DNA from 3 places in the Leifsonia sp. Root1293 genome. Region 2 is predicted to be linked to each of the others. Evidence: predicted binding sites of a transcription regulator. Region 2 holds the regulator's gene; each other region holds the start of a gene.
The links. Region 2 encodes LexA, which represses DNA repair genes until DNA is damaged. Its sites were predicted from a motif close to TCGAACANNTGTTCGA; they were not measured.
Positions count from the first base shown of each region.

Region 1 (3,623 bases), on a different contig from region 2:
CTGTCGATCCTGGGCGAGCTCTGGTGGTGGGTGACCATCATCATCCTCGTGCGCGAGGTCGGCATCACCGTCTGGCGCATGGTGGAGCTTTCGCACCGCAACGTCGTGCCGGCGTCCCGCGGCGGCAAGCTCAAGACGATCGCGCAGTCCATCGCAATCTCTCTCGCGCTCGTTCCGCTGTGGACCGTGCTCGGCGACTGGGTGTTCTGGGTGAACTGGGTGGCCATGGGCATCGCCTTCGCCCTCACGGTGTGGTCGGGCGTCGAGTACCTGGTCTCGGCGTGGAAGCTGAAGCGGGCACTGCCAGCTGCAGCATCGGGATCGTCGTCGGCGACGGATGCCTGAGGCTCACGTGCCCGACCCCGCGGCCCGCCTCATCGCCGAGCTGACGCGCCGCCAGCTCACCATCGCCGTCGCCGAGTCGCTGACTGGCGGCCTGCTCGCTGCCGAACTGATCCGCATCCCCGGGGCATCCGCCGTCGTCACAGGGGGAGTGGTGGCCTACAACACCGCCATCAAGCGCAGCGTGCTGGGCGTCGACGCCGGTCTGCTGCGTGAGCACGGCGCCGTGCATCCGCAGGTCGCCGAGCAGATGGCCGCAGGCGTACGCAGGGTGCTCGCCGTCGACGGACGCGATGCAGACGTGGGCATCGCCACGACGGGTGTCGCGGGGCCAGACCCTCAGGATGGCCGGCCCGTCGGCACTGTGTTCATCGCAGTCGCCATCGGTGAGCAGATTCAGGTGCGTGAGCTCGCCCTCGACGGCAGCCGCGCCGCCATCCGCGCAGCCGTCGTGACCGAGGCGATCGGCGCCGCGCTCGAGGTCGCGTCCGTCGAGGCGGAATAACCTGCGTTAACTCGCCGTTACATCGGGCGTATTCACAAGAAAACGCCGGAACAGCGCAGTACGCTGGATCTATGAGTACCTGTCGTACTCTGTATCAACTCACCCGCACCAGGGTGGACTGGCAGCACAGAAGGGGGTTCCAATGATTCTGGTTCGTCAGGAAATCGGCGATGTTCTCAGGGACTTCCGTCTGCAGAAGGGCCGCACGCTCCGTCAGGTCGCGAGCAAGGCCAGTGTCGCACTCGGCTACCTCAGCGAGGTCGAGCGCGGACAGAAGGAAGCATCCAGCGAGATCCTCGCATCGGTCGCCGATGCGCTCGACACACCGATCTCCGTCATCATGCGCGAAGTGGGCGACCGTCTGGCCGTCCTCGAGGGGATCAACCCGATTCCCGACACAGTGCCCGAGGACCTCGTCGTCGACTTCGACGCCGAGCTGCTCGTCCGCTGAGTCCCCATACACGTCTCCTCACGCCAGCCGGTCATCGACCGGCTGGCGTTTCTTTCCCCTGTTGGTCTCCCGTCGCCGCGGCTCGCGCCGAGCGGTCGGGTCTTTTCGGTCTGTGGAGTCATCTGTGAAGTCCAGCGAGTTCCGCCTCGCCGTGCAGGAGGAGTTCGGCGACGCCTACGGACGTTCCCTACTCCGCGACCTCGTTCTGCCCGACCTCGGCAACGTCACGGGCGATGAGGCCCTCGCCGCCGGCACCCGCCCGCGCGACGTCTGGTACGCCCTGTGCGCCGCGATGGACGTGCCCGAGAACCGTCGGCACGGCGCAGGCCTCCGCGAGCCGCGCCGCTAGTCCCTGTCGCCCTGCACCGCCTTCGCGGACCTGGGTGCGCCACACGACACGCCGTCGTCGTATCTCGAACGGATGTTCGGATCTTGCTAGGCTCCTCAACAGCAGCGAATCGAAGACGGACAGTGCACCGTCGTCAGGGTCATCCGAGCAATGTCGGAGGCCCGGCGTAGCGTTCCTTCCATCAGCGATGAACTGCTGACTGCCTTGTCAGTCGCGTGCCCGGTTCATGAGCGCCAGCTCTTGCCTCACGCGACACGACAGCCTAGAGGCGACGGAATATCGACAGAAGGAGACCATGATGCCCTCAGCTGCAGACCGCGAGAAGTCACTCGAGACAGCTCTCGCCCAGATCGACCGCCAGTTCGGCAAGGGGTCAGTCATGCGCCTCGGAAGCGATGAGCGCGCTCCCGTCGCTGTCATCCCGACGGGTTCCATCGCGCTCGACGTCGCGCTCGGCATCGGGGGACTCCCGCGAGGCCGCATCGTCGAGATCTACGGCCCCGAGTCGTCGGGTAAGACGACCCTCACGCTGCACGCCATCGCCAACGCCCAGCGCGCCGGTGGCATCGCGGCCTTCATCGATGCCGAGCACGCGCTCGACCCCGAGTACGCCAAGAAGCTCGGCGTCGACATCGATGCGCTCCTCGTCTCCCAGCCCGACACCGGTGAGCAGGCTCTCGAGATCGCCGACATGCTGGTGCGCTCCGGATCCATCGACCTCATCGTCATCGACTCCGTGGCGGCACTCGTGCCCCGCGCCGAGATCGAGGGCGAGATGGGCGACTCGCACGTCGGACTCCAGGCGCGACTCATGTCGCAGGCGCTCCGCAAGCTCACCGGTGGTCTCAGCCAGACGAACACCACGATGATCTTCATCAACCAGCTGCGCGAGAAGATCGGCGTGTTCTTCGGAAGCCCCGAGACCACAGCCGGCGGCAAGGCGCTCAAGTTCTACGCATCGGTGCGCCTCGACATCCGTCGCATCGAGACTCTGAAAGACGGAACCGAGGCCGTGGGAAACCGCACGCGCGTCAAGGTCGTCAAGAACAAGATGGCTCCGCCGTTCAAGCAGGCCGAGTTCGACATCCTCTACGGCGTCGGAATCTCCCGTGAGGGCTCGCTCATCGACTTCGGCGTCGACCACGCCATCGTCAAGAAGTCGGGCGCCTGGTACACCTACGACGGTGACCAGTTGGGGCAGGGCAAGGAGAACTCGCGCAACTTCCTGCTCAAGAACCCCGACATCGCCCTCGAGATCGAGAACAAGATCCTCGCGAAGCTGGGCGTCGGCATCGCCGGTGCTGCAGCGAAGGCTGCAACCGATGCGGCTCTCGCTGCGGAGGTTCCCGCCAATGTGGAGTCGATCACGGCGAAGCGCAAGGGCGCCTAGCTTCTAGAGCAGCACCGATACGAGACCGGGGAGAGACACATGCCGTCGAACAGCAGCACGAGCAACAGCACGGGCAGCACCAACGAGCGTCTCGCCCCGGTCTCGTATCTTCCCTGGGCCGGGTCGGAGACCGACACCGACGCCGCGGCAGAAGAACTCGTCTCCCAGCGTCGGGTTCCCGGCGTCGACCCCGAGCGCGACCTTCTCGAGGCCGAGAACGTGCTCACTCGGCGGCTGCGCGGGCGCTCGCTCTCCGTGGCCGAGGCTCGAGCGGTGCTCATCGAACTCGAACTCGACGGGGGAGCAGCAGAGGAGCTCATCGAGCGCTTCGAGCGCATCGGCTACCTCGATGACACCAGGCTCGCTGAGCAGATCGTGCACACCCACCACGAGCGCAAGGGTCTCGGGCGCTCCGCCGTCGAGGCCGAGATGCGACGCCGCAAGCTCGACCAGCACGCGATGAGCGCGGTTCTCGACGAGCTGTCGGTCGACGAGAGCGGCCCGGCAGCGGAGCTCGCCGCGGGCAGACTCAGCCGGATGAGTTCTCTCGACGACGAGACGGCCGAGCGTCGGTTGCTCTCCTTCC
Region 1 is NZ_LMEH01000001.1:425,418-429,040, forward strand. It holds gene pgsA (CDP-diacylglycerol--glycerol-3-phosphate 3-phosphatidyltransferase) at 1-345, shown strand, start outside; gene ASC59_RS01930 (CinA family protein) at 338-847, shown strand; gene ASC59_RS01935 (helix-turn-helix domain-containing protein) at 990-1,298, shown strand; gene ASC59_RS01940 (DUF3046 domain-containing protein) at 1,423-1,647, shown strand; gene recA (recombinase RecA) at 1,946-3,037, shown strand; gene ASC59_RS01950 (regulatory protein RecX) at 3,077-3,623, shown strand, end outside.
Region 1: a site for LexA is predicted at 1,712-1,727, ahead of recA (recombinase RecA). Genes of this name have one in related genera too.

Region 2 (3,623 bases):
TCACAAGACCGTCGTGGCCGGGGTCGTCGACGGACACAACATCTGGCGTGGCGATCTCGCCGCAGCCTTCGACGCAGCGGTTGCGGCCCTCGAGCTGTCGCCGTCCGTCGCGGTGTCGACCTCGACCTCGCTGCAGCACGTTCCCCACGACGTCGACGACGAGACGAAGCTCGGCCACCTGAGCGGGTGGCTCGCCTTCGCCGACCAGAAGGTCGGGCAGGTCGCCACCCTGGCGACCGGGCTGATCGACGGCCGCTCCGCCATCGCGGATGCGCTGGATGCCGCATCCGTCGCCCTCGCGCAGCGACTGTCGGCGCCCGGAGTGCGCGACGGAGCCGTTCGGGCCCGCGCCGCTGCACTCTCGGACGGCGACTTCGCCCGCGACGAGTACGCGGTCAGGGTCGCCGCGCAGCAGCAGGCGCTCGACCTGCCGCCGCTGCCGACGACGACCATCGGCTCGTTCCCGCAGACCGGCGAGATCCGTCGCGCCAGAGCCGCACTCGGGCGCGGCGAGCTCAGTCAGGCCGACTACGTGACCGGGATGCGCGCCGAGATCGCCCGCGTCGTTGCCCTGCAGGAGGAGATCGGACTCGACGTGCTCGTGCACGGAGAGCCGGAACGCAACGACATGGTGCAGTACTTCGCCGAGAACCTCGACGGCTTCGACGTCACCGAGAACGGCTGGGTGCAGTCCTACGGATCACGCTGCACGCGCCCGTCCATCCTCTGGGGAGACGTCTCCCGCCCGAAGCCCATCACCGTGGAGTGGTCGGCGTACACCCAGTCGCTCACCTCGAAGCCTGTGAAGGGCATGCTCACCGGCCCCGTCACGATCCTCGCGTGGTCGTTCGTGCGGGACGACCAGCCGCTGGGCGACACCGCCCGTCAGGTCGCCCTCGCCCTGCGCGACGAGATCGCCGACCTCGAGGCCGCCGGCATCGGCATCGTGCAGGTCGACGAGCCGGCCCTGCGCGAACTGCTGCCCCTGGAGCGCGATCGCCAGGCCGACTACCTCGACTGGTCGGTCGGGTCGTTCAGGCTCGCCACCGCAGGAGTCGCGGCGGCCACGCAGATCCACACCCATCTCTGCTATTCGGAGTTCGGCACCATCATCGACGCCATCCTGGGACTCGATGCCGACGTCACCAGCATCGAGGCGGCGCGCAGCCGCATGGAGGTCGTCGTCGACCTGGAGGCGAGCGGCTTCGACCATGGCATCGGCCCCGGTGTCTACGACATCCACTCTCCTCGGGTGCCGAGCGTCGCCGAGGTGACCGAGCTCATCGAACGCGCCCTCGATGGCATCCCGGAACGTCAGCTCTGGATTAATCCGGACTGCGGGCTCAAGACGCGTGGCTACGACGAGACCGTGGCGTCGCTGCGCAACATGCTCGAGGCAACCCGTGGTGTTCGGGCGTCGGTGGCCAGCTCGGTCTAGCGAACCCATGCGACAGGCCCATCTCCCTCGGGAGGTGGGCCTGTTCACTGCACCGCTCGCTGAGCTCCGGACGCGCTCCGCGAGCGAAGCGCCGTCCACCACTCGCCGAATGGTGCCCTACACCGAGCGCAGAACGGCGACGACCTTGCCGAGGACCTCGGCGTAGTCGCCGACGATCGGCTCGTAGGCCGAGTTCCGTGGCAGCAGCCAGGTGTGACCGTCGCGCTGGCGGAACACCTTGACGGTCGCCTCGCTGTCGAGCATGGCGGCGACGATCTCGCCGTTCTCGGCGGTGTTCTGCTGGCGAACGACCACCCAGTCGCCGTCGCAGATGGCGGCCTCGATCATGGAGTCGCCGACGACCTTCAGGATGAACAGTTCACCCTTGCCCACGAGTTGGCGGGGGAGCGGGAACACCTCTTCGATCTGCTGCTCGGCCGTGATCGGGATTCCGGCGGCGATCCGTCCGACCATGGGCACCATGGCGGCGTCGCCCATGGGAGCGGGGGAGGAGTAGCCGTCGTCCGGGGCGGGGCTCGACTCGGTCGACGGCACCTCGATGAGCACTTCGAGCGCCCGCGGGCGGTTCGGGTCACGGCGGAGGTAGCCGCTGAGCTCGAGCTGGTTGAGCTGGTGCGTCACGCTCGACAGCGAGGAGAGGCCGACGGCGTCGCCGATCTCGCGCATGCTCGGCGGATAGCCTCGCTGGCTCACCGATCGCTGGATGACCTCGAGGATCGAGAGCTGCTTGGCGCTGAGACTCTTGCGCCGGCGGGTTCCACCGCGCTCCGATGCCCCGCGGTCCTTCGACGACTCGGTGTCGTTGGCCACTGCGCTCACCTTCTTCTCTTCACGGATCCCGAACCTCCAGCCGACGAGTGTCGGTGGGTGCTGATTGCCTTGCAACCAGCCATTCGAACTGTATCCGGGTGGATCGCGTACGACAAACATCTGTTCGAGTGTGTCGGGAAAGAATTTCTCTCCACATACGAAGACAGGGCTTGAGTATTCGAAGACTCGAAGATATATTCGGAACACAGCTTCGCATATGGCCCTCCCGGCCGAGGGCCAGATGCGAAAACCATCTGGAGGACTCCATGAGCACGTACGCCTACACCACCGCCGCTCCTGCCGCGATGCCTGTCGTTCGCACCCGCTTGCACCTCACCCGCCGCGGCCGCGCCGTTCTCACCACCCTCGCGGCGCTGCCGATCGTCATCGGCGCCTTCGTGTTCGCTCTCAACGGCGGCATCGCATCCGCCGGCGGAGAACAGGCGGGCCAGACCTTCGCCTACGTCACCGTCGAGTCGGGCCAGTCGCTCTGGCAGCTCGCTGAGACACTGGCACCCACGGCCGATCCTCGCGACGTCATCGCCGACATCGTCAGTCTCAACCAGCTCGACGGTACCGACATCCAGCCCGGCCAGCGTCTCGCCGTCCCCGCTCAGTACTGAGTCGACCCGCCCTGCGTAACAGGAGGGCGCCCGCCGGTACGATTGTTGGAGTGACGACTCTCGACGAGCTTCCCCTCCGCGACGACCTGAGGGGGCGCACTCCTTACGGCGCTCCGCAGAAGGTCGTGCCGGTCGCCCTCAACGTCAACGAGAACACGCATCCCATCCCCGACGCCGTGGCCACCGACATCCTGGCGGCCATCAGCGAGGTGATCCCGGGCGTCAACCGCTACCCCGACCGCGAGTTCAGCGCTCTTCGCGACGCTCTGGCCGGCTACCTCGGTCACGGACTGACCCGCGACGAGATCTGGGCCGCCAACGGATCCAACGAGGTCCTGCAGCACGTGCTGCAGGCATTCGGCGGGCCGGGCCGCACCCTGCTCGGCTTCGTCCCGACCTATTCGATGTACCCGTTGCTCGCATCCGGCACCGGCACGGGCTGGATCGGCGCGCGTCGCGACGCCGAGTTCGAGCTCTCGCCCGACACCGCCGCCGCTGCCGTTCGCGAGAGCGCGCCCGACATCGTGTTCCTGTGCTCGCCCAACAACCCGACCGGCACTCCGCTCTCACTGGAGACCATCGCGGCGGTCTACGACGCGACAGACGGCATCGTGCTCGTCGACGAGGCCTACGCCGAATTCGCGCACGACGGAGAGGACAGCGCCCTCACGCTGCTCGAGGGGCGGCCGCGCCTGCTCGTCTCGCGCACCATGAGCAAGGCCTTCGCCTAC
Region 2 is NZ_LMEH01000002.1:1,056,450-1,060,072, forward strand. It holds gene metE (5-methyltetrahydropteroyltriglutamate--homocysteine S-methyltransferase) at 1-1,438, shown strand, start outside; gene lexA (transcriptional repressor LexA) at 1,556-2,269, opposite strand; gene ASC59_RS16740 (LysM peptidoglycan-binding domain-containing protein) at 2,536-2,892, shown strand; gene ASC59_RS16745 (histidinol-phosphate transaminase) at 2,943-3,623, shown strand, end outside.

Region 3 (3,623 bases), on a different contig from region 2:
GCGTCGACCACATCCTCACGCGGCCGGCGCTCGAGGTGGAGAGGGCGTTTCTCGTCGACCGTGCCGTTGACGGCATGTATCCGTCTGACCACTTCCCGGTGGTGGCCGATGTCGTGCTGGAGCGGATGCCGTAGTCGGGGTGGCCGGCGCTGGGGCGCTGGGGTGTTGGCGCGCTGGGGCGCTTTCCAGCATCGGCTCCTAGGCTGTGCGCATGAGTGACACCTTCCAGCAGGATCAGCAGCGTCAGCAGCAGCGGTCCGAGCCGACGGCGCCGAGCACGACCCGTCGCGTGGGGGCCGCCCTCGGTCGGGCCACACGCAGTGCCGCGCACGGAACCCGAGAGACGATCCGCCGCAATCCGACTGTCGACAAGGCCTATCGGGCCGGCGTGGGCGTCGTCGGTGGAGGCACCGTGGCACTCGGCGTAGTGATGATCCCGCTGCCGGGCCCGGGAGCCCTCGTGGTGCTCGGGGGCCTCGGCATCCTCTCGACCGAGTTCGAGACGGCCAAGAAGGTCAGCACCAAAGCCAACGCTGCTGTGAAAAAGGGCGTCGGCGTGGCCAAGCAGGCACGCGACCGCAGGCGAGCGGCGAAGGAGGCCGCCTCCGAGGCACCGGCCGAGCCCGAGGTCTGGGTGGTGAAGAGGGGCTGATCGCCGCCTCGCTCGATCGTCGCCTCGCCCTATGGCCGCCTCGCCCTATCGCCCGCTCGAGCCGAGTGCCACTATGAGGGCTATGGAAGACAGCCTGTGGGTTCTCAAAGACGACGAGCTCGACCTCATCCGTGAACTGGAGCCCGAGCGGCTCGCGGAACTCGACGAAGACGGGCTGCTCGCCCTGCACAAGCGCGTGCGGCAGGCGCGCAACAAGCATGTGAAGCGATACCGGCGGGACGCCGCGACCAGGGTCGAGGCGGCCGGCGGCCGAGGGGCTGCGGCACCGAAATCCGACAAGGCGCGGCTGCGGGCATCCGTGTTCGAGGAGGCGCTGGCGCGGATCAGCGCTGAGCTGGCGCGGGTCGCCCACGAGGAGGCGGAGACCCTCAGGGACGAGCGGCTGGCCCGCGCACGCGAGGGCCGGTGGGCCGGACCGCAGTCGCAGACCTCGCACACCGGCGGGGTCGGGTCGGAGGGCCGCGCCCGTGAACACCAGAAGACGAGCGGTGGCGTGAAGCGCGACGCGTCGAGCGCGGCTCAGGGCGCGAAGCGGCAGGCGAAGCGCGACTCCTGAGGCAGCGCCGCCGTCAGTGCTCCCGCGGTCGCCGCTGCTCCGGCCGCGCCGGGGCGACGATGGTCGCGAGCCGGCCCTCGTCGTCGGGCTGCGAGTCGGCTCCGAGCACCTGGCAGCGATCGAGGTGATGGCGCGCCCAGAGCGAGGCCGTCCAAGCGCAGATGACCGCATCGATGAGGTCTTCGCGGTGCTTGTAGGCGGCATCCGTCAGCGGTGACGGGGTGTTCAGAAGGTCATGCGTCACGGGATGCGAGCCAAGGTCGAGCGGCGTCTCGGCGACGGTGAGCGCTGCGAGGCGCGCGATCAGGTCGTCGCACTGGTGTGCCCTGAACTCGCGTCGCTCCGACGCCGGGATGGCGAGGTTGGGGCGCTTGTAGCGGGGGCGTTCCCCGTCGTAGCCGAGCTCGACGGCGCCGACGAGTGTCGTGTACGGGTAGCACTCGAAGAACTGCACGATGTCGTCGCGGGCGGCATCCGTTCCGCTGATGCAGGTGAATCCAGCGGCCTCCAGACGTCTGCGCAGGGTGACTCCGGCGAGCCAGCCGAGGCCGAGGTTGCTGGCGTTCGCCGAGACCTTCCAGCGACCGTAGCGGCGCCCGACCTCGCGCTCGCACTCGCGCATGCCTGTGCGGTTCGCAACCACGAGAGGCGCGTCGATCGCGATCACGTCGCCGACGGATGCCGTCGCCAGCAGCCAGCGCTCGACCTCGTTGATGCCGCGGGCCCACCCTGCGTCGATGACCGTGCCGTCAGCGGCGATGGCGGCGAGGCCGGTCTCGTTCGCGGCGCGGGTCGCGGTTCCCTCGCCCCAGGCGAGGTCGACGCCGAGGAAGAGGGGCATGGATCGAGGGTATCCGGGGTGGAATCTATGAGGTGTGCGTTCTCGTTTCTGTGTTCCCATTCTCGCGCTGCCTGAGTTATCCACATTCGAAGAGAAAGTCGAGGAAATGTCAGTGGGTCGCGCGAGAATTGAGGCATGAAGAACCACTTCCGGCTCCTGCGCGACAGCCTCACGGCGCTGCGCACAGCATGGAAGGATGCCCTGCCCGCGGTGCTGCTTCCGGGGGCGGATGCCGCTGCGGCGGTGCGGTCGATGAGCGATGCCGGGCTGGTTCGCGTCGTCGACGCCCTCTCGGCGCTCGCGCGGGCCATCGGTGCGTTGCAGGCCCTGGTGGCGGGGGAGGTGGCGCGCCGGTCGCGGCCCGAGCTGGGTGCTGAGGGGTTGGCGAAGGGGCAGGGCTTCGCGTCGCCGGCGGATCTGTTGGCGGCCAGTGCAGGCGCCTCCCTGGGGGAAGCGGAGGCCCTCATCACCGTGGGTGAGGCCACGGCCGGGCGGGAGTCGTTCACCGGGGAACGGATGCCGTCCCCGCACCCGTTCGTGCAGGCTTCGTTGACGGCCGGTCGGATCAGTGTGGCTGCGGCGGCGATGATCACCCGCATGCTCGATCGGGTCGCCTGCCGAGCCGACCCGGAACTGCTCGCCGCGACCGAGGAAGCCCTTGCTGCGGCTGCCGCGCAGCTGAGTCTCGGGAGCCTCGCCGTGGCGGTGAAGTATGCCGAAGCCAGACTCGACACCGACGGGGTGCAACCCCGCGAAGACGAACTGCACGCCGGCCGGTCGTTGTCGATCGTGGAGGACAAGTCCGGAGCGGTGCGGCTAACGGGCGTGTTCGCTCCGGTGGATGGTGCCGTCGTCGCGGCGGCGATCAACGCCCTCGTGTCCACCGAGCTACGGCGGGCACGGGACGCGTTCGGATCCGGGCGCGCCTGCACCTGCCCCGACGGGACACCCGCTGATACCTGTGCCTGCGTTGATCCGGTGGTGACCGAGCAGCGCACTCTGACGCAGATGCGCGCCGACGCCCTGGCGGATCTCGCCCGGCATGTGATCGGCCGCGAGCAGACCACCATCGACGCCAGCACCGCTGTGGTGGTGCGCATGGACGTCGGGGACCTCGCCGATCCCGAGAGTGCCGGTGTCGCGTCGATCGATGGCATCGCCCAGCCCATCTCAGCCAGCACGGCCCGCGGCCTGGCGGCATCCGCCGGCATCATCCCGCTGGTCCTCGGCGGGGACTCGGTCCCGTTGGACCTGGGCCGGGCGCAACGGTTGTTCACGAGGGCGCAGAAGCTCGCTCTCGCCGAACGGGACGGCGGCTGCGCGTTCCCCGGCTGTGGCCGCCCTCCGCAGTTCTGCGATGCGCATCACATCCGCTGGTGGGACCGCCACCACGGCTCCACCGACATCGCCAACGGGGTGCTGCTCTGCTCCCACCATCATCACCTGCTGCACCGCGAGGGCTGGAGCATCCAGGTGGTCGAGAACCGCACCTGGTTCACCCCACCCGTCCACATCGACCCCGGACAACGACCGAGACCCGGCAACAACCTCCG
Region 3 is NZ_LMEH01000001.1:2,281,916-2,285,538, reverse strand. It holds gene ASC59_RS10870 (endonuclease/exonuclease/phosphatase family protein) at 1-134, shown strand, start outside; gene ASC59_RS10865 (PGPGW domain-containing protein) at 212-652, shown strand; gene ASC59_RS10860 (hypothetical protein) at 735-1,229, shown strand; gene ASC59_RS10855 (DUF429 domain-containing protein) at 1,243-2,070, opposite strand; gene ASC59_RS10850 (HNH endonuclease signature motif containing protein) at 2,206-3,623, shown strand, end outside.
Region 3: a site for LexA is predicted at 2,157-2,172, ahead of ASC59_RS10850 (HNH endonuclease signature motif containing protein). Genes of this name have one in related genera too.